Regions from separate parts of the Providencia sp. PROV003 genome, predicted to be linked through region 2. Evidence: riboswitches for the same ligand, from Rfam matches in the RefSeq annotation. Region 2 holds a riboswitch; the other holds the start of a gene.

What was found. A riboswitch is a leader RNA that binds a small molecule or an ion and turns the genes downstream of it on or off. The one in region 2 is predicted to bind thiamine pyrophosphate.
Region 1: another riboswitch for thiamine pyrophosphate. It lies ahead of thiC (phosphomethylpyrimidine synthase ThiC); the one in region 2 lies ahead of thiB (thiamine ABC transporter substrate binding subunit).

What each region holds. Positions count from the first base shown of each region.
Region 1 covers NZ_CP096369.1:295,564-311,357, forward strand. The annotation lists gene M1F14_RS01210 (alkaline phosphatase family protein) at 1-382, shown strand, start outside; gene M1F14_RS01215 (ABC transporter permease subunit) at 375-1,277, shown strand; gene M1F14_RS01220 (ABC transporter permease) at 1,321-2,094, shown strand; gene M1F14_RS01225 (ABC transporter ATP-binding protein) at 2,094-3,110, shown strand; gene M1F14_RS01230 (HAD family phosphatase) at 3,129-3,791, shown strand; gene M1F14_RS01235 (hypothetical protein) at 4,002-6,041, shown strand; gene M1F14_RS01240 (hypothetical protein) at 6,095-7,321, shown strand; TPP riboswitch at 7,504-7,616, shown strand; gene thiC (phosphomethylpyrimidine synthase ThiC) at 7,758-9,731, shown strand; gene thiE (thiamine phosphate synthase) at 9,715-10,380, shown strand; gene M1F14_RS01255 (HesA/MoeB/ThiF family protein) at 10,451-11,209, shown strand; gene thiS (sulfur carrier protein ThiS) at 11,197-11,397, shown strand; gene M1F14_RS01265 (thiazole synthase) at 11,400-12,170, shown strand; gene thiH (2-iminoacetate synthase ThiH) at 12,167-13,288, shown strand; gene M1F14_RS01275 (uracil/xanthine transporter) at 13,347-14,648, opposite strand; gene pepT (peptidase T) at 15,517-15,794, shown strand, end outside.
Region 2 covers NZ_CP096369.1:1,701,258-1,717,051, reverse strand. The annotation lists gene recC (exodeoxyribonuclease V subunit gamma) at 1-1,534, opposite strand, end outside; gene M1F14_RS07890 (prepilin-type N-terminal cleavage/methylation domain-containing protein) at 1,512-1,898, opposite strand; gene M1F14_RS07885 (DUF2509 family protein) at 1,895-2,338, opposite strand; gene M1F14_RS07880 (prepilin peptidase-dependent protein) at 2,338-2,955, opposite strand; gene M1F14_RS07875 (prepilin-type N-terminal cleavage/methylation domain-containing protein) at 2,949-3,434, opposite strand; gene M1F14_RS07870 (thymidylate synthase) at 3,751-4,602, opposite strand; gene lgt (prolipoprotein diacylglyceryl transferase) at 4,712-5,608, opposite strand; gene ptsP (phosphoenolpyruvate--protein phosphotransferase) at 5,844-8,090, opposite strand; gene rppH (RNA pyrophosphohydrolase) at 8,094-8,627, opposite strand; TPP riboswitch at 8,740-8,837, shown strand; gene thiB (thiamine ABC transporter substrate binding subunit) at 8,890-9,894, shown strand; gene thiP (thiamine/thiamine pyrophosphate ABC transporter permease ThiP) at 9,870-11,474, shown strand; gene thiQ (thiamine ABC transporter ATP-binding protein ThiQ) at 11,467-12,177, shown strand; gene M1F14_RS07835 (DNA polymerase II) at 12,240-14,591, shown strand; gene rapA (RNA polymerase-associated protein RapA) at 14,981-15,794, shown strand, end outside.

The DNA.
Region 1 (15,794 bases), 1.4 Mb from region 2:
CCAATTTTCCCCTGATTTTTTATTAATTCATCCAATGAATATTGATGATACTGGGCATAAATTTGGTTTTGATTCTTCTCAATATCGCAATGCAGCACGTCATGCGGATATCATCCTGTCAAATTATATTCCCGAGTGGATCAAGCACGGTTATCAAATCCTCATTACTAGCGATCATGGTATGAATAACGACCGCAGCCATGGTGGCACGTTACCAGAAGAATGCTCAGTACCACTGTTTGTTATTGGTTCAAAATTTTCACACCAACCTTGTGATATAGAACAAACTGCCATCTGTGGCACTGTTTGCCGTTTACTTGGCGTGGACCCTATCGATAAATCAGTTTGTGAATCCCTATTACAAGGAGAAAATCATGGCTGATATTATCGCCCCCTGTGAGCAGGCTAACCAACAACAGGGAAAAATAGCCATGTTAAAAAAACGATTATCTCGTTTTCATTGGCATGCCTCACTATTGCTACTGCCATTTATCATACTATTTTGCTTATTCCAGATAGCCCCTATGGTTTGGGTACTAGTGAATAGTTTTATTTATGAAGAAACTTGGTCACTAGGTAACTATCTCGAAGCTTTTAGTAATGACTTTTATCTGCAAGCTTTCGAAAATACCTTATGGCTTTCTGTCATTTGTAGCGTGATAGGCTTATTTATCGCCAGTATAACCGCCTTTTCCATCTATAAAATGCAGGGAAAAGTACGCCGGATTATGATTTCTTTCACCACTATGGCAAGTAACTTTAGTGGTGTCCCACTTGCCTTCGCCTTTATTATTATTCTGGGATTTAATGGCGCTATCACTCTACAACTTAAAGCATGGGGGATTATTGAAGACTTCAATATTTACAGTGCGAGTGGCTTGATGCTGCTGTATATCTATTTCCAAATCCCATTAGGTATTTTATTACTTTATCCTGCATTTGATGCTTTAAAACCTGAATGGGAAGATGCCGCAAAAACGATGGGCGCCAGTAAGCTAACATACTGGCTAAAAGTTGCGATTCCGGTGCTTTCTCCCGCTTTACTTGGCACATTTATTATTTTGATTGCGAACGCGATGGGGGCATATGCCAGTACTTATGCACTGACAAGTGGTAATTACAACCTTGTGACTATTCGTATCGCCAGTTTAGTCTCTGGCGATTTGTTCTTAGAACCCAATATGGCCGCTGCATTATCTATGTTGCTTATTACTATTTTGGGGTTCATTACTGCAATCCATCACTGGTTAATAAAACGGAGCTACCATGCAAAGTAACTCTGCTATTGGCTCTGCTAACATACATAATCCCCATTCCAAAATGTGGGTTCATAAACTGATATTAATTAGTGTTGCTAGTCTACTAGCCCTACCTATATTAGCGACTTTTCTTTACTCAATTGCCAGTTCATGGGGCGCAACGGTGCTACCCGATGCTCTATCCATAAAATGGTATCTGCAATTGTGGCAAGACCCGCGCTTTTTAATGGCGTTTGGTCGCTCACTCATTATTTGTTTTGGCACATTGCTAGTAAGTACGCTAGTCATTTTACCGATGACTTTCGCGGTATTTTATCGTTTTCCAAAACTCAAAGGTTTAATGGATTTATTGGTCATTTTACCTTTTGCTATTCCTCCCGTGGTGTCCTCTGTCGGTTTACTGCAAATTTTTGCAGATGAGCCATTTATGATAGTCGGCACACCGTGGGTCCTCATTGGTACCTATTTCACTATCACTTTACCTTTTATGTATCGGGCACTCGCCAATAGCTTCCAAGGTATTCATTTACATGACTTAATGGATGCGGCTCATTTACTTGGTGCCAGTAGTTTTAAAGCGTTCATGATGATAGTGCTACCTAATATTCGTAAAGGTATGTTGGTTTCATTATTAATTTCATTTTCTTTTTTAATGGGTGAGTTTGTGTTTGCCAATATTTTGGTGGGAACACGCTATGAAACCTTGCAAATCTACCTTTTCAATATGCGCCAAACGAGTGGGCATTTCACTTCTGCACTCGTGATGTCTTATTTTCTGTTTACATTATTGCTGACATGGTTAGCAATGCGGTTAAATCGTTCAGGAGATGAATGATGAGTTATGTTATTGCTGATAATTTAACGAAGTCCTTTGGTTCAAACAATGTATTTTCTGATATCCAATTTACGATTGAAAAAGGCGAGTTTATTACTTTATTAGGGCCTAGTGGCTGCGGGAAGTCGACACTGTTACGTTGCATTGCAGGGCTTGAACAGCTCAACCATGGTGAACTTTACATTAATCGTAAAAATGTTACACAACAAGCTGCACAACAGCGTGGTGTCGGAATGGTATTTCAAAGTTATGCTTTATTCCCCAATATGACTGTGGCTGAAAATATTTCGTTTGGTTTAAAAATGCGTAAGGTCGATAGTAACGATAGAGTCAAAGCCGTTGCTGAGGTAATTGAAATGGTGGAATTACAAGGCAAAGAACAGCAATATCCACATCAATTATCTGGAGGTCAGCGCCAACGCGTTGCCTTAGCGAGAGCCTTGGTCATGAAGCCACAAATTTTGTTACTTGATGAGCCATTATCTGCACTTGATGCACGTATTCGTAAGCGTTTACGCCAACAAATTCGCCATATTCAGCGTGAATTAGGTTTAACCACCATTTTTGTTACCCACGATCAAGATGAAGCCATGATCATGTCAGACCGAATTTTTCTGATGAATAAAGGGCAAATAGTACAAAGTGATAGCGCAGAAAATATTTATACTCAGCCAGCTAACGAGTTTGTTGCGCGCTTTATGGGTCATTACAACCTTGTTGATTCGGAAAAAGCAAATGCAATACTAGGCCTTAACTTGCAAGGGTTACTCGCGATTCGACCTGAGTCGATTTATGTCAAAGAATCGGGTCGTCAATACGGTGAACATATATCGCACCCTGTTGATGCTATTATTGTAGATCACCAATTACTGGGGAATATTATTCGTTATAATGTAAATACGCCTGTCGGGGTCATGACTGTCGATTTACTCAATCGCTCATCAGAGCGTTTATTCGAGCCAGGTACTCACCTTGAATTAATGTTTAATAAAAACGAAATTCGCGCACTTAGCTAATAATTAGATAGGAATATAATGCAAAACCAATTAGCCATTTTCGACTTGGATGATACCTTAATTCAAGGAGATAGCAGCGTACTGTGGACACAATATCTGTGGGATAAGCAAATTATCCGCGACCCACAATTTGTAGAAGCAGATAAAGCCATGATGGCGCAATATAATGCAGGCACATTAGATATGCCAACTTACTTACGCTTTAACCTACAAACTCTCGCCAATGTAAAAGTTGAGCAAGTAGATATCTGGTTGGACGATTTTGTACAAACCGTGATTTTACCGCGGATCTACCCTGAAGCGATTAGAACGATCGCAAATTATCGAGCAAAAGGTTTGCCAATTATTGTGATCTCCGCAACGGTGGCCTTTATCGTGAAAAAAATTGCAGATCAATTAAATGCAGATGTCGCAATGGGGATCGATATCAAACAAAAAGATGGCTGCTACACCAGAGAGATCGACGGCGTTCCAACCTTTAAAGAGGGCAAAGTCAAACGCCTGTTAGCTTGGGTTCGCCACCAGCCAATTACTGATGCCTACATTTATTTCTATACTGACTCAGCTAATGACCTGCCAATGTGCCAATTTGCTGACGAAACCTTTATCGTCAACGGTGACTCTCGTTTGCAACAAGCTGCTACGGAATATAACTGGCCACAATATACTTGGCACTTATGACTTATAAAAAATAACCCCTTGGGAATAGTGTTAGAGACTCTAAAATATAACGAGTATGATATGCAGACTGTACAACTTTTATTTTACTCACACTATTTCCTGTATCAGATCAGAATCTGATTACAGAAAATTTGTTCTGCCTTTTCGAAAGAAATAGCTTTTCCGCTAATAGACAATGTCCTCCTATTCACAATACCCATTGAGGACAAAATGCCAAATATTAACAACACTCACTTACTACATGCCAATACTGACTATATTATTACATTAGCGCAGGCAGATACTGATGATGGTATTAAGAATTTTTTTATTGATAACCATACAAATACGGCTTATCAATTAGTTTCATTGAAAAACCGTGAAATCCAGTTTCATCAAACAGCCCCATCAATATTAGATACCTTAAAAAAAAATGGTTCTCTTCTAGCAAACAGGATGGTTCACGTTAACCTTTCAGAATTAATTCAAGGTATTAATTTAACGGGTAATTCAAGCTTAACTACAAACCCAAATTTCACGAAATTAATTCTTAGCCAATATAATACTGTTATTACACAGCCCAATAGATTCAAAGCTATCTCTGAATTAAGTCAAGTTGAAAAAAACCAATACCAACAACTCACAAGATCAACTGATACCGCACAACTCCGAGCCGCTTTACTCTCGCTCATTGATGATGAGGTAAAAGGTGAGCTGAATATAATGGCCAAAGAATGGGGGATGTATGGCGTGTCTGCTTGTGAAGTTGATAAGAAAAGCTATGCCCTATTCAAGGAATTCTATGACGAAAAAATGAAGGAACATGCCGTCTGTAAGGATGACTACAAAAAACTCGACTTTGCTACCCAAAACATCAAAACCGCCATTACAGACCCCCGCTGCCTTAATGCTAAATTAACCCCACTTCAAATATTCAAAGCAGCCTATCAGTTAGGTGATATTCCTGCCGTTTCTAACTTTCGTTTTATGTTCAACCCTGCAAGTAAAGACGATGGCAAATACCGCGAGTGGATGTATCACTTTGATAATAGTAATTATGCTGCTGAATTTAAGCTGATCACCACGCGCACTGCAAATAGCCTTGAAGCAAATACCGAACAATGCTTAGCCGCATTTCCATATGATACAGAAAGTACAATCCGCTTTACGAAAAACGAAGCCGCCACCAAATTCCCAACAATGGACAACCTACAGCATGAGTTTAGCCATGTTCCAGGTGCGCACTATACTGTTATTCGCAACCCCAATAATACAACACCGATTGAAACTGGCATTCGCACTGAAATGATTGTCCACCACCGTTCTGCTAGCGGTCAAAATGAAACCCAATCACGAGATGCTGAATTGATGACATTTCATGGTACAGAACGCTGCCAACCTTTTCTTTCAATACAAGAGCTTGCGAGTGCACCACACCTGACATCACTACAACGCTTTGTATTAGGTGGATTCATTGATACTGACCCCAACGAATTTATTGACAAGTTAAGGGAGGAGAAAGAGACCTTAAACGCACAAGTCAAACAAAGCATTCAACATCAGCATTTCGTCCCTTTAGATAACATTACTGTTGCTAAATTCAGTGAACAAGGCATACAAGTCACTAATCAATCATTATTTAATAAACAAGTGTCAACCTATGATAATTTACCCGAAGTATTAGATAAAATTCCCAAACTGAAACTTGACCACCCATTAACTGAGCAACAAAAAACGGTTCTCGCGATAGTCCCTTTGCTAATGAATTACGACCAAAATGCAGAACTGAAACCTGACTGTTCTGAAAATAAAGCGTTTCCCGCAAGAACACAGCTAAGAGAGCGCACTAAAGAAGCTTTTACAAAACCGCTCCTACGTGACCTACCTAATATAACGTTTCACGATCCCGCCGATCACTTAATAGCGAATCAACATATTATTCAGTTGGCCAAAGATATTCAGCAGTTTTACCAAGATGTGGTTCAATCCCTGACGATATCCAATACCGAGCCAAAACAAATTGCCTTATATGAAAGCCGAGCGGCACTAGCGGAAGAATATATCAGCCAGTTTGATAAACGAGCGACATACCCTGAGACTCATCAGGTATTAGCATTATTTACTTATTATATGATTGAAGATTTAAAATCAGACTCTGAGCTTCAACGTAACAACCAAGCGCTATTCCATAAAATTGAAGCCCAACAGCGCCCTTTATTACAACATTTTGCCAGTCACCGCTTACTCAACGACATGCTCTCGGATGGCTAATGCAAGTCAAGCCCTCAGCCGACCCAATGATGTAATATAGGAAATACATTAATATGATGAACCATGATTACCGTACGATGATTGCCCAGTTTACAAGTCTTCCCCCAGATAATACCCAGCCATACACGGCTAGACTCTCCATTGAGAGACCTTCTAGTGAATATATTCAATTAGATGCTGTACCCGGAAGCAGTTCGAGTAGTATAGAAAAAATGACACATCCATTAGCGGGGAGCCATAAATCGACAGAGATGTCCCCCTATATGATATCGTTACTCGGCGACCAAGCAAGCTTACGCTTTGCTGAAAAAGTGTTTCAATCGCCAAAACAGCGCCTGTTCGACCAATGGGGAATAGATAATACATGCCAAAGCTATACTGATAAATGTACTCAGCTAGATACCATTGTTCGTTTTTACTTTCGTGATCAACAGTCACAATTAAAAAAGATTGAGCTAAATGGCCAACCATTTATTGAACAACAGCCAACCAAACCTTATTTTCTTGGTCAGAAAGTTATAACCCCTGATTTTACAATCCATAGAGCACAAGAACAGCAACAGAAAAACACGTTATTACAGAGTAAAACGCGTGATGATTGTGCCTTATACTTTAATAAACAGCCTATCCTTGACCTGCAAACCTATAATGATCAGGTATACAAGCAAGAATCCCAAATACGTCAGGGCAATAATTTTTTAAATGAAGCTAAGTATTTTATTCCTATGGTGGAATACCTGACTCATTTTGGTCAAATAAAAGATCTCTTAGTACAAAATTCGCTAGAGTGTAGTAGTGACGAAAATACCCCTCATTTTCAATTTATTCCGCATGATGTGAAGTTACCGCTGTTACAGCAAAAAACATTGCCCTCTGACAATGAAAAATATAAATGGGTGGATTGGTTTTTACCAACGCTATGCATTGAAATGGATAGCGCAAAAGTTGACTGGCAGGAACAAACCTTATTAATCCAAGACTTTTGCCAAAAATTATCAGTCGAAAAACATATTAGTACGACATCAGTGTTCCAACATTTGGGGGATAGGCAAGTCAATATGTATTTAATATTCAAAAACGATGAGTTTCGACTCACGCCAGAGCAACTTAAGCAATCACCGGGCTGGCTTGAATCCTGTGGGGTATTTATTACGGATACGCCAAAAGCAACATTATTTACTCATCAAGGCGCAGAACAATACTACGCACCTTATGGTGAGCTAGAAATAGATAAGCAACAAATATTGGCTGCCCTTGAACAACATATTAATTATAACTGACCACTTACTTTAGACTTGGTTCCTCTAAACTAATCACTATCCACTTCCTCTAAATTATTCAAGTAAGAAGCAGGCGGCAAGCGAGGGTATTCCAAGGAGCATACATCAGCATGTGACTTGGATAGCCGAGTGCAGCCAACGCACTTATCGCTTGAAGAATGACGAGGAAGGCTTATACTGATTAATTCTTGTCGGAGTGCCTAGTATGTGAAAACATCAGGCTGAGACCGTTAATTCGGGATCCGCGGAACCTGATCGGGTTAATACCCGCGAAGGGAACAAGAGTAATCATTTAGCGCAATTATCACTGCCTTGTAAGGTGATAAATTAGCCGCAATATCTTTTTATTACTCCTCCGAACTCCTGACAAGCAACTTTCTTTCGATAAACCCGCTACACAAAACTGTGATAGCCGAGACAATGTCAGGAAATTGCTATGTCCAATAATACACAACAAAACGTCATCCCTACTGCAGACTTATCGCCACAAGCGGCACCGGCACGTACACGTAAAGCTCAAAGAGATGCAGCAGAAAACTTTATTAATACAGTTTCTGGCGTATCATTCCCTAACTCTAAACGCATTTATTTACAAGGTTCTAGAGAAGATATCCAAGTCCCTATGAGAGAAATTCAACTCTCTCAAACTTTAATTGGGGGTGATAAAGACAACCCACAATTTGAAGATAACGAACCTGTTCCTATCTATGACACTTCTGGCCCATACGGCGACCCAGCTTCTGAGTTAAATGTCCACATAGGCTTAAAAAAAATTCGAGCCCCTTGGATAAACGAACGAGCAGATACCATTACCGTAGAAAGCTTAAGCTCAGACTTCACACAACAACGCTTAGCAGATGCAGGCCTTGATCATCTCCGCTTTAACAACCGCCCTAAACCATTAAAAGCGCAAAATAATAAATGTGTAACCCAATTACATTATGCGCGCAAAGGGATAATTACCCCAGAAATGGAGTTTATTGCTATTCGTGAAAATATGGGCCGCGAACGTATTCGCGGCGAAGTGTTATTACAACAACACCCTGGACAGGCTTTTGGGGCAAATTTGCCCGAAAATATTACACCTGAGTTTGTCCGCCAAGAAGTGGCGGCTGGTCGAGCAATTATTCCTGCGAATATTAACCACCCAGAATCTGAACCCATGATAATCGGTCGCAACTTCTTAGTTAAAGTGAATGCGAATATCGGTAACTCATCCGTGACTTCATCTATCGAAGAAGAGGTGGAAAAACTGATTTGGTCAACCCGCTGGGGGGCTGATACCGTTATGGACCTATCAACTGGGCGTTATATTCACGAAACTCGCGAATGGATTTTACGCAATAGCCCTGTGCCTATCGGGACGGTTCCTATTTATCAAGCGCTCGAAAAAGTAAATGGTGTAGCTGAAAACCTAACTTGGGAAATGTTCCGCGATACCCTGCTAGAGCAAGCCGAACAAGGTGTTGACTACTTTACCATCCATGCGGGAGTGCTACTACGTTATGTACCAATGACGGCTAAACGCCTTACGGGAATTGTCTCTCGCGGTGGCTCTATCATGGCAAAATGGTGCTTATCTCATCACCAAGAAAACTTCCTATACGAAAACTTCCGCGAAATCTGTGAAATTTGTGCCGCTTATGACGTTTCCTTGTCATTAGGCGATGGCTTACGTCCAGGATCAATCCAAGATGCGAACGACGAAGCACAATTTGCTGAACTTCATACCCTTGGCGAGCTGACCAAAATTGCATGGGAATATGACGTCCAAGTAATGATCGAAGGCCCAGGTCACGTCCCGATGCAAATGATCCGCCGCAACATGACGGAAGAATTGGAACATTGTCACGAAGCCCCATTCTATACCTTAGGACCACTCACGACAGATATAGCTCCGGGTTACGACCACTTTACCTCGGGTATTGGTGCAGCAATGATCGGCTGGTTTGGCTGTGCGATGCTTTGTTATGTAACACCTAAAGAACACTTAGGGTTGCCTAATAAAGACGATGTAAAACAAGGGCTAATCACCTATAAAATTGCCGCCCATGCCGCTGACCTTGCCAAAGGCCATCCCGGAGCACAAATTCGAGATAACGCCATGTCTAAAGCGCGTTTCGAATTCCGTTGGGAAGACCAATTCAATTTAGCACTTGACCCTGAAACCGCACGCAAATACCACGATGAAACCTTGCCACAAGCATCTGGAAAAATTGCGCATTTCTGTTCAATGTGTGGGCCGAAATTCTGCTCAATGAAGATTTCCCAAGAGGTCCGCGACTATGCCGCTAAAAAAGAAGCTGGCATGGAACAAATGTCCGAAGCATTTCGCGCACATGGCAGTGAGCTTTACCATGGTGCTGAAATCGTCAATGCAGAGGTGACTAATAATGAAAAAATCGCCTAGCGCTGTCACTATTCCTAGTACACCTTTTCCAGCTACCGAAAAATACCTCGGGCTTTATCCTGTTGTCGATTCGGTTGAATGGATTGAACGCCTGCTCAATGCAGGTGTTTCCACCATCCAATTGCGCATCAAGGATAAAACTGATGAAGAAGTACGCGATGATATTCAACAAGCAATTGCCTTAGGGAAAAAGCATAACGCCCGGTTATTTATCAATGATTACTGGCAATTAGCCGTTGAATTAGGAGCCTACGGCGTACACTTAGGCCAAGAAGACTTAGAAACCACGGACTTATTGGCAATTCATCAAGCAGGCCTTCGATTAGGCATTTCAACCCATGATGAACATGAACTCACCATCGCAAAATCAGTGCGCCCTTCCTATATTGCGATGGGACATATATTTCCAACACAGACCAAAGAGATGCCATCTTCCCCTCAAGGATTGGAAACATTAAGGCAAATGGTTGCTGCAACACCTGACTACCCAACCGTCGCAATCGGGGGAATTTCTATCGACAGAGTTCCTGCAGTGCTTGCAACCGGCGTCGGTAGTGTTGCCCTCGTGAGCGCAATTACGCTGGCTGACGATTGGTTAGCCGCAACACAGACACTGTTAGATTTAGTTGAAAACAAGCGTTTATATTAATACTTGATAATCATGGAGTTATTGCGATTTCTCGTAATTTCTCCATGATGATAACTCGAAAGGATCTATCATGTTGAGTGACCAAGAATTTATGCGTTACAGCCGCCAGCTCTTACTCGAAGATATCAGCCCTGAAGGTCAGCAAAAGCTCAAAAATAGCAAAGTGCTGATTGTTGGATTAGGGGGATTAGGTTCACCTGCCTCTCTCTATTTAACTGGGGCTGGTGTAGGGGAACTATGGCTAGCCGACCATGATGACTTACATGTATCTAATTTACAAAGGCAGGTTTTATACGATAGTGACGATATTTCGCTATCAAAAGCTCAGTTAGCAGCCAATAGACTCAACCAGCTCAATCCGCTGGTAAAAACACATGTCATAGCCCAACAACTTGATGTTAAAAGCTTAATTCCATTAGCTGAGCAAGTCGATCTTGTCCTTGATTGTTGTGACAATATGGCGACCCGCCATGCAGTCAATGCCGCCTGTGTTATGACAAGTACTCCTCTCGTTAGTGGTAGTGCTGTTGGGTTTGGTGGGCAACTGATGGTGCTCGAACCGCCATTTCGTTCAGGCTGTTATGCATGCCTCTACCCTGAACAAAGCGAACCGGAACGTAACTGCCGCACCGCCGGTGTCCTAGGCCCTGTCGTCGGTGTTATTGGCACATTACAAGCATTAGAAGCCATAAAACTCCTTGTCGGCCTTCCTTCCTCTTTGAGCGGTAAGTTGCGGTTATTCGATGGCAAGCAGCAGCTCTGGAACACATTGCAACTCTCTCCATCCTCGCAATGCCCAATCTGTAGGGAGGAAATATGCATATCATAATTAACGACCAACCCATGGATTTTGATGCACCGCTTACTGTCAATCAATTGTTTGCCGCTCTTCAACGACAAACAACAGGAACCGCACTTGCCATTAACCAAGTGATTATTCCTAAAAGTCAGTGGGATTCTCATGTCATCAATGACCAAGACAATATCTTGTTATTTCAAGCTATCGCTGGGGGCTAATGATGTTAAAAATTGCAGATTTTACTTTTCAATCACGTCTGTTTACTGGAACAGGCAAATTTGCCAGCGCGAGCCTGATGCAAGATGCTATTCAAGCCTCAGGGAGCCAATTAGTGACTATGGCAATGAAACGTATTGATTTACGTGGAAAAAATGATGGTATCTTACAGCCACTTCAAGAACTTGGCGTAAAACTATTACCCAATACCTCTGGAGCAAAAAACGCACAGGAAGCCATTTTTGCCGCACAACTCGCCCGTGAAGCATTAGGCACTAACTGGGTTAAACTCGAAATTCACCCTGATATGCGTTATTTGCTACCAGACCCAATTGAGACCTTATTGGCCGCAGAACAATTAGTTAAAGAAGGCTTCGTCGTTCTACCTTATTGCAGTGCAGATCCCGTACTTTGCCGACGCCTTGAAGAAGTCGGTTGTGCTGCAGTTATGCCGCTAGGTGCACCTATTGGCACCAATAAAGGCTTAGCTACGAAAGAAATGTTACGCATTATTATCGAACAAGCTACTGTGCCTGTTGTAGTAGATGCAGGGATTGGTGCTCCCAGCCATGCGGCAGAAGCTATCGAAATGGGGGCCGACGCGGTCTTAGTCAATACGGCAATTGCTGTCGCTAAACAGCCGGTCTTAATGGCAAAAGCCTTCAAGCTCGCCGTCGAAGCCGCTGAACTTGCTTACCAAAGCGGGTTAGCTGCGCCTCAACAACAGGCTCAAGCATCTAGCCCATTAACCAGTTTCTTGGGAGCATTATCATGATCCCGAGTTTCAAAGAACGCTTAGAAACACTGAATTGGGATGATATTACACTGCGTATTAACAGCAAAACGTCTCATGATGTGGAACGGGCTTTAGCCAATGATGTGCTCACACTCGACGACTTTATGGCATTGCTATCGCCTGCTGCGCAGCCTTTCATTGAAACGATGGCGCAAAGAGCACAAATGCTGACTCGTCAACGCTTCGGCCATGCAGTTGGGTTTTACGTCCCACTTTATTTATCGAATTTATGTGCAAATGACTGTACTTATTGTGGTTTTTCAATGAGTAATAAAATAAAGCGTAAAACCTTAAATGATAATGAGATAATTAATGAATGCGAAACCATCCGTAAAATTGGCTTTGATAGCTTATTATTAGTCACAGGTGAGCACCAAAATAAAGTCGGAATGGATTATTTTCGTCATACACTCCCAATTATTCGCCAATACTTTAGCTCGTTAATGATGGAAGTACAGCCATTGCACACTGACGAATATAAGGAATTGAAATCATTGGGGCTTGACGGGGTAATGGTCTACCAAGAAACCTACCATGAACCGACCTACCAATTACATCACCTAAAAGGTAAAAAACAGGATTTTCACTGGCGTTTAGCAACACCTGAGCGCTTAGGGGAAGCGGGTATCGATAAAATTGGCTTGGGCGCTTTGATTGGTTTATCAAATAGTTGGCGTACTGACTGTTATATGGTGGCTGAGCATCTACTGTATTTACAACAATATTACTGGCAGAGCCGCTATTCTATCTCATTTCCACGCTTACGCCCTTGTGCGGGGGGAGTAGTCCCAGCATCGATTATGAATGAAGCGGAACTCGTCCAGCTTATCTGCGCCTTTCGCATCCTTGCGCCCAATGTAGAGCTATCACTTTCTACACGTGAATCCCCCTACTTCCGTGACCATGTTGTGCCTCTCGCAATTAATAACATAAGTGCTGGCTCGAAAACCCAGCCGGGTGGATATGCGGATACCAAAGAAGAATTGGAACAATTTTCGCCAAATGATAATCGCAGTGCAGCACAAGTCGCAGACGTACTTGTTAAAGCAGGGTTACAACCTGTTTGGAAAGATTGGGATGGTTATTTAGGACGCTAAGTATCATCAGTATTAATGGAAAGCATCCCATTAATACTGATTAATTTTGTTTTTATTCCTAAGCAATTTTATCCCAGTTAATCGTATTTTCTAAAACCAATGCCAATATGATCCCCATTAATAAACCATTTCCTAACAGAGAGCTGAACATAATGGGTAAGGAATCCAGTACAGCTGCGGGCGCTGACATTAAAAATATGCCAATAAAAATAGGTAAGGCAAGACGATAGATGTTGCGTGCGTTCAGTTTTATATCTGCGAGAAATGAAAACGACGAAAAAAGTAAAGGTAGATAAGTCGCTAACATGACCGCACTTCCGATAGCAAGCGGTAATGAACGAAAAAACTGCGTTAATATGGCAACCCCACCAACACAAAATAAGATCAGACTACCGATACAAAAAGAGAGCCGTGAACTGTCTTTGGTTTGCGTAATTAACCCAATGGAGGAAACAAAAGGAGAATAAGGCACTACCCCTATCGGGGCCGACAACATAGTGACCAAACCCGACATAATAAAACTTCGGCGATATAAGGACTTAGTCGGTAATGAATGAGGATAAAACACATCCGTCCCCCGCATAGCCCCAAACGTGTTTGACGTATTTAATATTCCAGCCAAAATAGCTGTGAGTACAATACTGATACTGATTTGATCAGATTTTCCTAATGGAAATAACATCCATTGGGCAGAAGAAACTGATGACACTGTATTACCAAATAGCCCGCTATATGTAACCCAACCAATAATGGTCCCCATTAATAGTGCATACTTACTGATATTCGGAGGCAAATAAATAATCACCCCAATAACAAAAATAAGTACTGCTAATGCCAGAAAGAAAACTGGGTAATTAACTGTAACACTGTCCCCTGCTACACCAAAAGGTAAACCTAGCATCCCTTTTAAGAAAATAGTGACTAACTGGGCCCCAAGTAAAAACATAAATACTACAAGTACCCCAGGTTTAAATAATTTAGCTAGCCAACCACCTACCCCACTTAGACCAATTAAAACAGTCAGTAAGCCAGACAAAAAAATACCAATAGCTAAGCTCCACCCCACCGTCTCAAGCGCTGTTCCTTGCATAGATTCTGATAATGTCACCGTTAAAATAGTTGCCCACCATAACCCTGTAGGACCTTCCATTACAGCGCGTTTATGACCTAAAAAAGTTTGAAGTAGACAGGCTAATGCCGTTAAGAGAAAAGCATATTGCGTGATCACAAATGTGGTCTGTGACGATAAATGGAAAGCGGATTGTAATGTAGGGGGAATAACGACCGTGTTACAAAAAATAAAAAAGAACCATTGAAAACCAGAAATAATATTATTTTTTTTAATGAGGGAATATTGCATATTGGTTCCTTGCTTTATCTTACTTAGCGTACTACAGCGTAGTAATATTTAATTTTTGTTCTATCTACTTAAGTATTTTCAATGTTATCTATTTGCATCATGACAAAAAAATAGCGCAAGTACCATTAAAATACATTTTAATCTATATATTGAATTTTATGGTCTCTTTATATTAATTAATCAATTTTATTTATTCATTATTAGGTTATCGATAAATTTACCATAGTATAAATCAAACCACCTTCACGTATTTTTATAATCACATATAAAAACAAGATACTCCTTTTTAGATTACATCTTCTATAATCTTCGTTTTTTTTCGAAAACGAAAATTAAGTAATAACACTTAAATGTATGATTATTATAAAAATAATCTCAATATAAAAAGACGTTCACGATGTAAAGAATTAGCTTTTTGTACTTAATTATTGTTATAAATTAGAATTAATATCTACTTAAAGTTGTATTTATATATTGTAAAATTAACATATAAAATTAACTATATTATTTAAAATATTTTTATTCATTAAGAAGGATGTCTTTATTAATATATTTAAGATAAGTGAATAGGAAATAGTTTGTTAAATATAACATACAATAGAAGGATAGTTATTACGCTTTAATATCAATACATTAACAATAAAACATGAGGGTGAAATAAAGTATCTCATTTTAATTCATTACGCAAATAAAGCCACTATTAATTATCAAATTTATATTGTAACTAGCATTTCTTAAAAAAAATGAACAGGTCTGATATTCAAAACCTCTTTCTTCGTGATAAAAGAATGATGTTGTGAAATCAAATTACAACCGCAGAAAAAACTAATGTAAAACACATTCGATAAAATATCGGAGAATTAAAAGAATGAATATTGTTGATCGGTTTATTTCTTATACAAAAATTAACACCACCACTGACAGGGAAAAGGGCGCAGCTGGGATCATGCCATCTTCAGAAGGACAGCGCGTTCTAGCGAAACAACTTGTTCAAGAGTTAGAGGCTCTTGGCGTTGAAGATATTAAATTGCGAGATACGGCTATTGTTACCGCCACTTTACCTTCCAACCTTGATTATGATGTCCCAACAGTCGCTTTCTTCGGCCACTTAGACACCAGTGCAGAACAAACCAATGACACTAAAGC
Region 2 (15,794 bases):
GTACATTATCATCATCAAGCCCCCAGCGGATCCCCGATTCATTAACCCATCGACGCAATAAACTTAACTCGCCTTCATCGATCCCAAATCGGCGGGAAAAAGAGGAGACTTCAAGCAAAGAAAGCACCTGTTCCGTCGAAAAACGGCTTTGAGGTAAATCGAGTAGCGTAATAAATGCTTGTAAGATTGGGTGAGCTTGTAGTGCTTTTCTATCTGAAATTGAAAATGGAATATAGCGAGAGGATGCCGTATTACCAAAAACAGCCTGAATATAAGGTGCGTAGCTATCGATATCCGCAACCATCACAATAATATCACGCGGAGTTAATGTCGGATCTTGCTCAAAAAGTGCTAATAACCGGTCTTGTAATACTTCAACTTCCCGCTGCGCACTATGGCACGAATGAAATGTTATAGATTCATCCAGCTCACTTATTGGACGTTTGCCTGAACTCGTTTCATAACTTTCTAATGTTGTTCCTAGCTGTGCATGATTTTCCAGATCTAAGATATCTTGCTGTATATTTTCTAATAAATTTGCACGCTTTGTATCTACATACGCAGAAATTTCATTGGCGTTATCAAGTTGGGCAATAAAATATAAATTGTCTCTACCAAGTTTCCCCCACGACGCTAACAATGGGTTAGCAATATTTTGCTCACCATTTTCATTAAATAAGGTCGGGCTATGTTCTTCGGCCTTAAACCGAGAAATTTCATGTTTATCAAGATAATGACGTAGCTTACGCTGTTGTAACTTAGCTAAAAATGATGCACTTTGAATATCCCCCCAATAATAGCGGCAGGGGTTATTAAACATTAAATGAACGTCCGTATGTTCTGCAATAGCATTAAGAGCCTGCAAATACGTAGGTGGAAGTGATGAAATGCCACAAATAAAAATACGTTTTGGTAGCATTTTTCCTAAATCAGGCACTTCTAACAGCTTATTAATGAAGCTTTGGTATAAATTTGCCCTGTGCCAAGGCGGTTGCTTTAATTCGTTTGAATAATCAACAAGGCATTGCCACAAGCGCTTTTGCCATAATTGATTCGAGCTTAACCCTTCAATCTCTTCATTTTGCTGCCATTTTTCAATCCATTGAGGACGATAAACTAAATACTGGTCAAATAAATCAGCAATTCTCCCTGCAAGCTGATGCAGCTTGCGTTTGTCTGTATCTTGCTGAAGATAATGCCTTAAAGGTTCAAAATCTTCTTCATCAATCACGGTTGGCAATATTGTCATCAATTTCCATGTCATTGCTTGTTTCGTATATGCACTTTCTTTAGGAATATCAGGGAGTACCCGCCTAAACATGTCCCAAATAAATGTTGCTGGCAATGGATAATTAATATTTGCAGCAATGCCAAATTGCTTTGCTAACTCGATTTGTAGCCACTGAGACATACCAGGGCTTTGCACCAAAATAATTTCTTGCTCAAAAGGGTGAGGAAGTGGTTCATTTTTCATTAAATGAGCAATTAACTCTTTTAATAAATCTAATTGATTAGAATGATAAACCTGAAACATGATGCTCTCCTATTGAGCAGTACCAGCGGCTTAACGAAAATCGCTGCCTTGAAATTAGTAGTGAAGCCATCGACTCTGTACAATATTTAACAGGGTGCGTAAGAGTTTGCTCTATTTTCCATTCAGGGTAACGTAAAACCGCCCCAATGGAAGAGATTTCCTCAGAATAGGTTTCATCACCGACTGCCCCCTGCTTTTCTAATCGACTATGCAAGACCCTTACCGCCGTTGAATCTTTATATAATTGATTAAAATTCAATACGATATATTGCGTATAGTTTAGCAAAGCTATTAATAAGATAGCAAAAACTGCGGTTGCAATGATTGATTGTATTAATGCAAAGCCTTGCTGTTCTATTTTCACTGGCAAAACCCTTTTTTTGTCACAGGGCAATAGTCTAACCAGCCCTTCGAACGCGGTATAACTTGCTGCTTATTAACATCCAATATAACCCAACGATAAACTTTTATTTCTAAACCAAACTGATAATCACTTTGCCCCGATAAAATAAAATTTGAACCTTTGTAATGTTTTAGGCAAGTTTTCCATTTCCGGTTTGTATTTTGCTGGCAAAACCAAGTTTTATAGTTACGTGAATGGATATCCCACAATAGTGTAGCTCCCCAAGCAAGTGCCGATTCTGCTCGATTAAACCCGCTAAAATACCGAACTTCTTTGCGCCATTCTTCGAAAGCCCGCTCTTGGTAAAAATGCAGTGATTTAATGAGTATCAACCCCATGGTCATTAGCACAACCACCATCACTAAAGCGACACTCCCATTTTGCTGCTTTATTAGCCCCATTATAGATTCCTAAGAAATACAGCAAACTGGTAATTAAATACTTGATTAGGTAACAACCGAGTTTCTACTGCTAAAAACACTTCTAATATTCGCTTGTTTTTCAACAAATTGAACGATAGCCGTTTGACCTTAACAACATTAGGGTCGAACAATGATTGCCAACGAGTTCCATCACAGTTTCTAACATTTCGGTTAGATTCTAATTTCTCACCATTAAAACGATAGCTAAAATAATCAGTCTCTGTCTTTTTTGATTTAATATTTTCCCACTGCCCAGACAGGTCTTGGTCATAAGCAAAAATTATGCACGAGTTATTAATTTTACTCAGGAACTTAGCACTAATTTTTATTGGCTCACCAGTACAATGAGCACTGCTACAGTAACCAATACGCCTGAAGTCTTTTTCCATATTCAGCAAGACCTGCCTAACTTCTCTATCAAGTTGATATTGGAAATAAGCGCGATAAGTTTGCTTAAAAATGGCGGGGATACTATTCATAGCAGCAACACATACAAAGCTACTTATTACTATTGCTATTAACATTTCAATTAATGTAAAACCACCTTGGTTTTTATCTGGTGTTTTATTTCCATCAATGCTAGCCCTGTTTAACATTTGGGTAACCCAACAATATTTTTCTTACTGCAAGCCCTAATCCGCCCTAAGGCCGAAATATAAATAGAAATATCAGTATCTTTATTTCTTAATTCGAAGCTAAACGCGCGGCTTGTACCTTGCTTGCCATATAAATCGACTGAGTGACGACTAGCCCTAATAAGTTCAATTCCTTGATACTTATCCGCTGTTATTTTCCCTATTTCTTGGCGGGTATTCGCATCCTTTACAGATATCCCCCAGCCCTCCTTACCAATCTTGATTGATAACAACTGATGCCTATTTAAGTAAACACCTTCCATCATATGACTATAAATAAACTCAGATAGTTGCCTTGCAGCATCAATTAACCGTTGCTTTTCTAGATGCTGTTTCCACTGATGCATACCAGATAAAGTTGTTAAAGAACAAATAAATAACACTGAGAGGATTTCAATTAAAGTGAACCCATGTTGGGTATGACTTTGCTTCTGTTTCATCGCCTTTTCTTCCATGTTTTATACACAAAGTGGATATTGGCGAAAAAAAACTATATAGCGAGTTAGGTTGATCCATCTTGCGTAGAGCTTCGCAACCTCATATGGAATTCACACAATGTTTAGCCATGTTTGCGAAGCTTTTCGCAAAAAAGTAGTCATGTAGAAATAAACACAAGAAAAAATTTTGATTGCCAGACAAGATTGGATTCAACGAAAGGATAGAAACAACCAAAGGAGGGAAATGTGGTATGCACGAATAAAAACACTAAGGTGACTTTTACTTTCAGGCCACCTTAGCTATCAAACAATTTATTTATTACACAGTGAAAGGGTATTTAATTGCTTCATGGCATTGGTACCCTTCCAAAGTAAAATCATTTGTGGTTACCCAAGTTTCAATATCATCCAATGACTTAATTTGAGGGTTAATGACCAATGAAGGAGACGCAAAAGGTTCACGTTTTAGCTGAACATCTCGCATTAAAGGCAACTGATTTTCGTAAATATGTGCGTTTACAATTTTATGGTAAGCCTTACCTGCTTTATGACCAGTAATACGAGCCATTAATGCAAGTAAAACAAAGCATTGAACTTGATTAAAATTAAGACCAAGCGGAACATCACAACTACGTTGATAGGATGTCAAATAAAGGGTGTCACCTAACAGTGAAAACGTATGAGTGTGCATACAAGGACGCAGGCAACCCATTTCAAATTCGCCGGGGTTATAAAAAGTGATGATTTCCGCGCGGTCATCAATGCCATTTTTTAAATTATTAACGACTTTTTTCAGTTGGTCTAAATACGTACCATCGGGACGTTGCCATGAGCGACCTTGAACACCATATACTCGCCCCATGTCATCTTCCCCTTTACGATGGGGGTTATTTAACCATGCTTGGTTTTCATTGGCATTAGCATTCCAAGTATTGCAACCAATTTCGCGGAATTGAGCTGCATTATCATAACCGCGTAGATACCCAAGGAGCTCAGCAATTGCAGCCTTATAAAAGCTTTTACGAGTCGTAATCAAAGGAAACTGGTTATTGCCAACATCGTATTCAAGGTCAGCATTGATAACCGTTAAGCAGCGAACACCTGTCCGCTCGTTTTCAACCCACTGTCCTTTATCAATAATACGTTGGCATAACTCAAGATACGGCTTCATAGTCACTCTCTTATTCAAAATAACTTAAGTGGCTAGCTAGCCCCCTACCCTTTTCCTTTAATAAAAGAGTCGTTTTAAGGTGTACAGCTAGCCCTTACAATCGGGTTAATTAACTGTTTTTAGGCTCTTTTAATGGCTTGTGTGCTGGGATGTTTTTACCATATTTATAAGCCCATACAATCATCAAAATACCAACAATAATCATTGGGACTGATAGAATTTGCCCCATACTGATCCCACTAAATAACCCTAATTGGGCATCTGGTTGCCTAAAGAACTCAACTATGATCCTAAATGCACCATAACCAATTAAAAATAGCCCGGAAACACTCCCCATTGGGCGAGGTTTACGAACAAATAAATTAAGAATAAGGAATAGGACAATACCTTCTAAGAACATCTCATAGAGCTGAGACGGGTGCCTTGGTAGCACACCATACTGTTCAAGAATAGGTAATAATGACGGGTCTTGGGCTGCAAGTTGAATATCTTCACTGCGCGAATGAGGGAATAAAAATGCCCATGGCGTATCCAGTGTCACTCGTCCCCATAGCTCCCCATTAATAAAGTTACCTATACGGCCCATACCTAAACCAAATGGGATCAATGGAGCAACAAAGTCTGAAACTTGTAAAAAACGGCGGCGTGTACGGTGGGCAAACCACATCATGGCGCATATTACACCAATTAAACCGCCATGGAATGACATCCCGCCATCCCAAACTTTAAACAGATAAAGGGGATCATCAAGAAAAACAGGAAGATTATAAAAGAAAACGTAACCAAGTCGGCCACCGACGAATACACCTACGAACCCAACATAGAGTAAATTTTCAACCTCATTTTTTGTCCATCCACTATTAGGCTTTGCAGCACGTCGCCCAGCCAACCATAGTGCAAAAACAAAACCCACAAGGTACATAAAACCATACCAGTGCAGCGATACTGGCCCAATTGAGAACATAACAGGATCAATTTCCGGAAATGCTAAGTAGCTGTTACTCATCGTTCCCCACTTTTAATAATTAAGCCAATCAGTCATCGGCTATAAAATATTCAATAGACTTCAATTTATTCGAAGCACACGAAAGCATACAATAAAAAGTATAGTAATTTATACTCAAAATTATTTGCTCCCACCTAATTTAAACACTTAATTAAAATAGCGCTCCCTTGGCTTCATAAGCGCCAATAGCAGAGAGGCACTCATCATTGACGTTAGTCCAGACATGATGACTGAATTAAATTCCACCACGTACAAAGCCACCTAAACGATGTTTCTCCATAAACTCACTTGCCTCCTGTCTGATGCTATCACAGGTTTCTGCGGCCAATAGTTTTGGCACTAGCTCAGACATCAAGGCTGGGTCTAGCTGACGGATTAAGTATTTCATACGAGGAACGCTACGCCCGCTCATACTTAAAGAACGATACCCCAGCGCAATCAATATCATGGCACTAAGTGGCTGCCCCGCCATTTCACCGCAAACACATACAGGCAGCTGAATACGTTGACATTCTTCACTCACTTTCGCTAAAAAACGCACAACCGCGGGATGAAGATTATCATATAGTGCCGCCACATGTGTGTTGTTGCGGTCAACAGCAAGTAAATATTGTGTAAAGTCATTGGTACCAATCGAAATAAAATCAACCCGCTTTTTTATTTCTGGTAGTAAAAATAATAGGGAGGGAACTTCCAGCATTACCCCTATTTGCGGCATATTGATAGGTGTTCCTAGCAACAGGCTCACTTCTTCTTTTGCTCTTTTGATCAAGACAATAGCTTCATCAATTTCATTTATACTGGTTACCATCGGCAATAAAATACGCAAATTGCCTGAAAGCGCGTTAGCTCGCAGCATCGCCCTTAATTGGATCAAAAATATTTCTGGCTGGTCTAGCATGATCCGGATCCCTCGCCAACCTAAGCTCGGGTTCTCTTCACTAATTGGCATATAAGGTAACTGTTTATCTGCACCAATATCCAAAGTTCTTAGTACCACAGGCTTTGAGGGAAACAGTTGTAGTACTTCCTTATACAGCTGTTTTTGTTCATCTTCTGAAGGAAACCCATTATGTAGCATAAAAGGAAGTTCAGTACGATATAAGCCAATACCATCAACACCAGTATTAATTTGTTGCTCATAACGGGGGCTTAAACCTGCATTGAGATAAATACAGACCTGTTCACCATCTTTCAGTGTTGCATCTTGCTCAAGGGTGCCTTCCGCCAATCGGCTAATAACATTTTCTTCCTCAATGATTTGCTGATATTCCTGAATAATCAGGTTTTCCGGCTCAATGAATACTTCACCACGATAACCATCTAAAATTAAATGGCGATTGTGCAATAACGAAGGCTCAATATCTGCCCCCATAATCGCAGGTATCCCCATTGCGCGGATCAAAATAGCAGAGTGTGAGTGTGTTGCCCCATCACGCACTATTACACCCATTAGTTGCTCAATCGGTAATTCAGCAAGTACGCTAGCACTGAGTTCATCCGCAACTAAAATAAAACGTTCTGGCCACTGTTCGTTCAGTGTTAATGAGTCATCAAGGTGGAATAATAAACGCTGGCCTAACGCTTTCAGGTCTGCGCCTCGCTCTCTTAAGTACAGATCACGTAAGCGAGAAAATTGCTCGACATAATTTTCAATGACTGTTTTTACGGCCCATTCTGCGGTTGCTTTATCTTCAATAGCTGCAAAGAGATGTTTTTTAAGTTGAGGATCACTTAACAAGTGATTATAAAGATCAAATATTGCAGCGCTTTCTTTTGCAGAGCTAGCCATAAAACGTTTACTAATACGACGGCATTCCGCAGTTGCACTTTCTAAGGCAGTAATAAGGCGCTGTTTTTCCCCTTCAATATCAATAGCACTAGCTTGACTGATACTTTCAAAAGATGGCTGAGAGTTATCTTGCCAACCATAAGCCATTGAAATCCCCTGTGAGACGGGTATGGCTTTAATTCTATTTTGTCGATATTGCCCAAAAACACCTTTTGTTTGAGCTTGCGATAGGATCACCGCGAGTTGCATCGACAACGTCACCATGAAAGATTCTTCAGTTTCGTTAAATAGCCTTTTCTCTCTCTGTTGCACGACGAGAACGCCTAATAGTTGACGCCGATAGACCACAGGTACACCTAAAAAAGCTTTGAGCTGTTCTTCTTTGAGTTGAGGAAGGAATTTATATTGGGGGTGCTCGCGGATATCAGCCAAATTGAGCATTTCAGATTGACGCCCGACAGCGCCAACCACGCCTTCATCAAAACCAAGGCGTATAGCAATCCCGCTAGGTTTTTTTAACCCGCGGGTTGCCATTAAGTAATAACATTGGCGAGGGTGATCAGCTAAGTAAATTGAACAAACATCCGTCCGCATCGCTTTGCAAGTTTCATTCACCAATATTTCTAGTGCATCTGCCAAACTAGTTGCCATAGCAACTTTTTCGACAATGTCACGTAAACGCATCAACATCGGCTACTTTGCCCCACGCCTACGATTATTAAAAACAGGCCGTTGCGGTAATTTTTGTTCCTGTAGAGGCATAACAACTGGCGCAAACTCTTTCATCACACGGCGATAAACTTCCCGCTTGAAAGAAACTACCTGCCTGACAGGATACCAATAACTGACCCATCGCCAGCCATCAAATTCTGGCGATTTACTGCGCTGCACGTTTATATCTGCATCATTGCATTGAAGTTGAAGTAAAAACCAACGCTGTTTCTGCCCGATACAAACAGGTTTTGTATCCCAACGCACCAAACGCTTGGGTAATTTGTAACGTAACCAATTACGGGTAGATGCCAATAACCTGACATCTTTACGCTGTAGCCCGACTTCTTCGTATAACTCACGATACATCGCCTGTTCTGGCGATTCCCCTGGATTGATGCCTCCTTGAGGAAACTGCCAGGAATGCTGACCATAGCGGCGGGCCCATAGAACTTGCCCTTGCCGATTACAAATTACAATTCCTACATTCGGGCGGTAGCCATCATCATCAATCACAGACTACCTCAATAACCAAATTTGAAAGATGCCTAATTGTTTCACACATACCCAAACTGGTAAACCTATATCAATACAGTTTGCAGATATGTCTGAAGTCTCTACAATAGTGAACGTCTCAACGGGGTGCCAAATATGTTTAGGCTGAGAAATAACCCGTAGAACCTGATCCGGTTAATACCGGCGTAGGGATTTGAGCTACCGATATGCATCGGTTTCCCCTCAAATCCTGTGTCACTATCTTTTTAGCGCAGGAAAAAGCATGTTAAAAAACAAAATTATAGCATCAGTTTTTACGCTTAGTGCACTTAGTTTTAGCCAACTCGCTTGGGCCGAAAAACCTACACTCACTGTCTATACCTATGATTCCTTTGCTGCGCAGTGGGGGCCGGGCCCACAGATTAAGAAGAATTTTGAAGCACAGTGTGACTGTGATTTAAAAATAGTCGCATTGGGTGATGGTGTTGCTTTACTCAATCGCCTAAGAATGGAAGGCAAAAAAAGTAAAGCTGACGTCATTTTAGGCTTAGATAACAACTTGTTAGATTCTGCGGAAAAAACAGGTTTATTCGCACCCGCTGACATCAATACCAACGCCTTAAAACTGCCTATTGAATGGGATAGCTCAACCTTTATTCCTTATGATTATGGCTATTTCGCATTCATATACGACACAAATAAAATAAAACAACCACCAACCAGTATGGATGATCTGCTAACTAGCGATAATAATTGGAAAATTATTTACCAAGACCCACGCACCAGTACGCCAGGGCTTGGGTTAATGCTATGGATAGAAAAATTATATGGTGATAAATCTGCCGATGCATGGCAAAAAATGGCGGCTAAAACGTTAACGGTCACTAAAGGCTGGAGTGAAGCTTACGGTTTGTTTTTAAAAGGGGAAGGTGACTTTGTCCTAAGTTATACTTCATCTCCCGGTTATCAAATGCTAAATGATAAAAAAGACAATTATGCAGCGGCATTATTTAGCGAAGGCCACTATATGCAAGTTGAGGTGGCAGCAAGGCTTAAAAACAGCCCTCAACCTGAACTAGCTAAGCAATTCTTACAGTTTATTTTAACACCTGAATTCCAAGATACATTACCAACCACAAACTGGATGTATCCGGTTATTGATACCCCATTACCTGAAGTGTATAACCAATTACCACTCCCTAATAAGGCGCTGCAATTTAGTTCACAAGAAGTTGCCAAACAACGTCAGACATGGACTCGTTTATGGCAAGCCGCCGTCAGTCGTTAATGAATCAGTCCTTACTGCCGGGGGCACTCGCCTCCGGCTTATTAATCACTGTTGCACTTCTTAGTCTTGGTGCACTTTGGTTTTTCGCGCCTGAAGTATCGATTAATGAAATTATTAGCGATAGCTATTTATGGCATGTGATTGGCTTCACCTTCTGGCAGGCTTTTTTATCTGCCGTTCTTTCGGTGACCCCTGCTATTTTTTTGGCTAGAGCCCTTTATCGCCGCCGCTTTGTAGGAAGAACTTTATTCCTACGTTTGTGTGCGATGACTTTAGTATTACCAGTTTTAGTTGCAGTATTTGGTATTTTATCGGTCTATGGGCAAACTGGTTGGTTAGGAAAATTAGCCCAATTATTCGGTATCAACTACCAATTCTCCCCTTATGGCTTAAAAGGCATCCTGTTGGCTCACATATTCTTTAATATGCCCCTAGCTACTCGTATGCTATTACAATCATTAGAAAATATAGCTATTGAGCAGCGGCAAATTGCTGCACAACTTAGGTTTAATGAATGGCGGCAATTTACGATTTTAGAATGGCCTTATTTGCGTCGGCAAATTCTGCCTACTGCAGCCTTAATTTTTATGTTGTGCTTTGCCAGTTTTGCTACAGTTCTTGCCCTCGGCGGTGGCCCCGCTGCCACAACCATTGAACTCGCGATTTACCAAGCACTCAACTACGATTTTGACTTAGGAAGAGCCGCTATTTTAGCGCTTATCCAGCTTTTTTTCTGTGTCGGCCTGATGTTTATTTGCCAAAAAATTAATGGTTTATTTTCAGTTGGTTTTAGTCAACAAGCTCAATGGGTTGACCCAACAGATAATTGGTTTCGCCGTATTCGTGATGCATTGTTTATCATTGCGGCCATGCTATTGCTACTCCCCCCGCTTTTAGCCGTTATTTTAGATGGCTTAAATGGGCAACTTTGGTCTGTTTTACAACAATCAGCGCTTTGGCAAGCCACCAGCACTTCCTTATTCATCGCTCTATGTGCCGGCTTTGTTTGCGTTATATTGACCTTAATGCTGCTATGGAGCAGCCGTGAATTGCGTTTACGTCAAGCCTTACGCCTTGGTCAAGCTATCGAACTGAGTGGGCTAATTATTCTGGCTATGCCAGGGATCGTATTAGCAACAGGCTTCTTCATTTTTTTCAATGAAACGATTGGGTTACCAGAAACACCCTACCCTTTAGTTATTATGACAAATGCCTTACTCGCTATTCCTTACGCATTAAAGGTTCTCGAAAACCCTATGCGGGATATGGCAGAACGTTATAATCCTTTATGCCAGTCATTGGGTCTTTCAGGCATCAACCGCTTTAAAATCATTGAATTAAAAGCATTACGCAAAACTATTGCACAAGCTCTCGCATTCGCTTGTGTTATTTCCATCGGTGATTTCGGTGTTGTCGCCTTATTTGGTAATGAAAACTTCCTTACCCTGCCTTATTACCTGTATCAACAAATTGGTGCTTATCGAACAAATGATGGTGCAGTCACTGCGATGTTACTATTACTGCTCTGTTTTTGCTTATTTAGCTTGCTAGAACGCATTTCAGGAAAACATTATGATTAAACTGACCCAACTGAACTACCAATACGATAACCTAACTATGTTATTTGATTTTTCAGTAAAATCAGGGGAATGCGTCGCTATTATGGGGCCCAGTGGCGCAGGGAAAAGTACGTTATTAAGTTTAATCAGTGGGTTTCAATTTGCTAAAACTGGGGCTATTGAATTAAATGGCGAAAACCATACCTTTACCCCCCCTGCAAAACGCCCTGTTTCCATGTTATTTCAAGAAAATAATTTATTTGCACATTTAACCGTTAGGCAAAATATTGGTTTGGGGCTACACCCTAGCTTGCGGCTTACTCAAGCACAAATGCAACAAGTAGAGCTGATGGCTGATCATGTTAGCCTGCGCGATTGTTTAGATAGATTACCAGCACAGCTTTCCGGAGGGCAGCGTCAGCGTGCTGCCCTTGCCCGTTGCCTTATCCGCAATCAACCAATCTTACTGCTTGATGAGCCCTTTTCTGCTTTAGACCCTGCCCTACGCAGTGAAATGCTCTTGTTGCTTAAATCAGTTTGTGAAGAAAAATCAATCACCTTATTAATGGTTTCACATAATATTGATGATGCGCTACAAATAGCACCACGCTCATTGGTCATTGCTGATGGTGTGATTGCCTACGATGGTACGACTCAACAGTTATTGCAGGGTAAAAGTCCTGCCTCAACCTTACTTAACATCTCGACACGAACTCACAATTAATACTGTATAAATTCACACTATTCGCGTATATTTATAGGATATTTTGTCACGCGAGTAGCTAAATGTCTCAACTTATGACCTCCGCAGAAAAAGGCTTTATTCTTAGCCGCCACTGGCGAGACACCCGTCAAGGTGTCGAGGTCACTTATTGGTTGCTTACCGACACACGCCCTCAAAAAATTACTATTCCTTATCAAAAAGCGATTGGTTTTTTACCCGAATCTAAACTTTCTATTGTAAAGCCTTTGCTAGATAGCCAACCTAATGTCACCTATCGGCGGGTTGAATTGGCCGATTTTCAACGGGAAAAAGTGTATGCCATTTATTGTCATCAATACCGCCAATTACAAAATCTCAGCAAAAATTGCAGTGAATTAGGCGTCGAATTATTAGAAACAGACATTCGCCCTTGTGAACGCTACTTAATGGAGCGCTTTATTACTGCGCCAGTCTGGTTTTCTCAGACTCAACAAGGTGAGTATCAACTTAAACCCTGTGAAGGTTATCGTCCCGCTATCAAAGCAGTATCTCTTGATATAGAAACGAGCCAACATGGTGAGCTATATTCAATCGGCTTATCAGGGTGCAATGACAACGTCGTATTTATGTTAGGCCCAGTTCAAGGGCCAGCGCGAGGGGGGGATCACCGCCTAGTCTATGTGAATAGCCGGCCTCAATTAATTGAGAAACTTAATGAATGGCTGAAACAATACGACCCTGATGCCATTATCGGCTGGAACTTAATCCAATTCGACCTACAAGTTTTACAAAAACATGCTGAGCGTTATGGCATTCCACTATTACTTGGCCGGCAAGGTAAAAAACTCGAATGGCGGGAACATGGTTTTAAACAAGGGGTATTTTTCGCTTCCGCTGAAGGCCGGTTAATTATTGATGGCATTGATGCCTTAAAAGCAGCCACTTGGAGCTTTTCGTCATTTAGCTTAGAATTTGTTGCCCAAGAATTGCTTGGTGAAGGTAAAGCGATTGATACTCCATACGACAGAATGGATGAAATTAACCGCCGCTTCGCCCATGATAAACCCGCTTTGGCTCACTACAATATTCAAGACTGCATTTTAGTGCATCGCATCTTTGCAAAAACAGATTTAATGGCATTCTTGCAAGAACGCTCAACTGTAACAGGCCTTGCCGTGGATAAAATGGGCGGTTCAGTGGCTGCATTCTCTCACCTGTATATTCCACGTTTACACCGCCTTGGTTTTGTTGCTCCAAATTTGATGGAACAAAAATCCCAGCTAAACCCCGGGGGCTTTGTCATGGATTCTCAACCTGGGTTATATGACTCCGTATTAGTTTTGGATTTTAAAAGCCTATACCCTTCAATTATTAGGACTTTTTTAATTGACCCCGCAGGGATGATCGAAGGGTTAGCACACCCAGACCCACAACATTCGGTTCCGGGTTTCCGCCAAGCATGGTTTTCCCGTAAAACACATTGTTTGCCTGATATTGTTAGCCATATTTGGCAAGAACGCGATAAAGCCAAACAAGAACATAACGCTCCGTTATCTCAAGCGCTTAAAATTATTATGAATGCCTTTGCTGGGGTATTGGGCGCAGAAGGTTGCCGTTTCTTCGACCCAAGGCTAACAGCGTCGATTACCATGCGTGGGCATGAAATTATGCGTACCACAAAACGCCTGATTGAGTCCCAAGGTTATCAAGTTATTTATGGTGATACCGACTCCACATTTGTCTGGCTACGTGAGGCTCACAATGAAGAACAAGCGCAAAAAATAGGGTTTGCCTTACGTGATTACGTGAATAACTGGTGGAAAAACCATTTAAGGGATGAGTTGCAATTAAATGGTGTTTTAGAACTGGAATATGAAACCCACTATCGCCGATTCTTAATGCCAACTGTACGTGGTGCGGAAATGGGCAGTAAAAAACGCTATGCGGGGTTGAGTAAAGACACTATGGTATTTAGGGGGCTGGAAACTATCCGCTCTGACTGGACGCCATTAGCCCAGATATTCCAAAAAGAGCTGTACACCCTCATTTTCCATCGTCAGCCATACCATGAGTATATTCGCGAATATATAAAAAACATTCGAACAGGGAAGTATGACGACCGGTTAATTTACCGTAAACGCCTACGGCGCAAACTAACCGATTACCAAAAAAATGTGCCCCCCCATGTTCGAGCAGCCCGCGCTGCGGATGACTATAATTTAAAATTGCAACGCCCTTTACAGTACCAAAATGGTGGCTGGATCAGCTATATCATTACCCAAGCAGGGCCAGAACCCCTCGAAAAAATCACTGCAAAGCCAGATTACGAACACTATATTTTGAAACAAATTAAGCCAATAGCTGATGCCATTCTCCCCTTCTTACAAGATGACTTTGATGCCTTACTCACTGGGCAAATTACACTTTTGTTTTAAAATTTAATATCGCTTTGGTGTTTTTTTAACAGGTGACGATAAGCTCTGGTTGAATTAATATATCGCCCCTTTGATGTATCGCACATCTGACTGCACAAATAATGCGCGATAATCAACGATACTCGTTATAATTCAAATGGTATGCCTTGTGATAAACCCACAACAGCCTTTCCACTTAACGATATGGGTCTATTCACTCACATTGCTGCAATTTGAATTATTAAATGTGTATAATTAATCATCAGGTACTGACTTTTTTTAAAAATAACTCGAACTCTTCCTTGTGTGACTCATAACGGGTTATACCAATAATGAGCGAAGATACCGATAAAAATTGTCTTAAAAAATCTAAAAATAAACTCTCAATTTTATGGAATTAAATTAAATCTATGCCATTTACTCTTGGTCAACGCTGGATCAGCGATACAGAAAGCGAACTTGGATTAGGTGCCGTTGTGGCGATTGATGCCCGTATGGTCACGTTACTTTTCCCTGCAAGTGGAGAAAACCGCCTCTACTCACGCAGCGATGCCCCTATTACCCGAGTAATGTTTAATGAAGGTGATACCATAACTAGCCATGAAGGCTGGCAGCTTCAAGTTGAAAGCATTGAAGAAGACAAGGGATTATTAACTTACATCGGCACTCGCTTAGATACACAAGAAAAAGATGTAAGTCTTAGGGAAGTGTTTCTTGACAGTAAGCTCACGTTTAATAAACCGCAAGACCGCTTATTCGCTGGCCAAATTGACCGTATGGATCGCTTTGCCTTGCGTTATCGTGCGCGTAAATTCCAAAGTGAGCAAGTTAAGCACCAAGCGACAGGGTTACGTGGCATTCGAGCCAGTTTGATCCCACACCAATTACATATCGCAAATGAAGTGGGTAAACGCCACCACCCTCGTGTGTTATTAGCCGATGAAGTTGGCTTAGGAAAAACCATCGAAGCAGGGATGATTATCCACCAGCAATTAATCGCTGGGCGTGCTGAGCGTGTATTAATTATTGTACCAGATAGCTTACAGCACCAATGGTTAGTCGAAATGCTACGCCGCTTTAACCTACGTTTTTCTTTATTTGATGATAGCCGTTATAGCGAAGCACAACACGATAGTGATAACCCATTTGAAACTGAACAACTGGTGCTTTGTTCACTCGATTTCGTGCGTCGCAGTAAGCAACGCTTTGACCAACTCGTTGAAG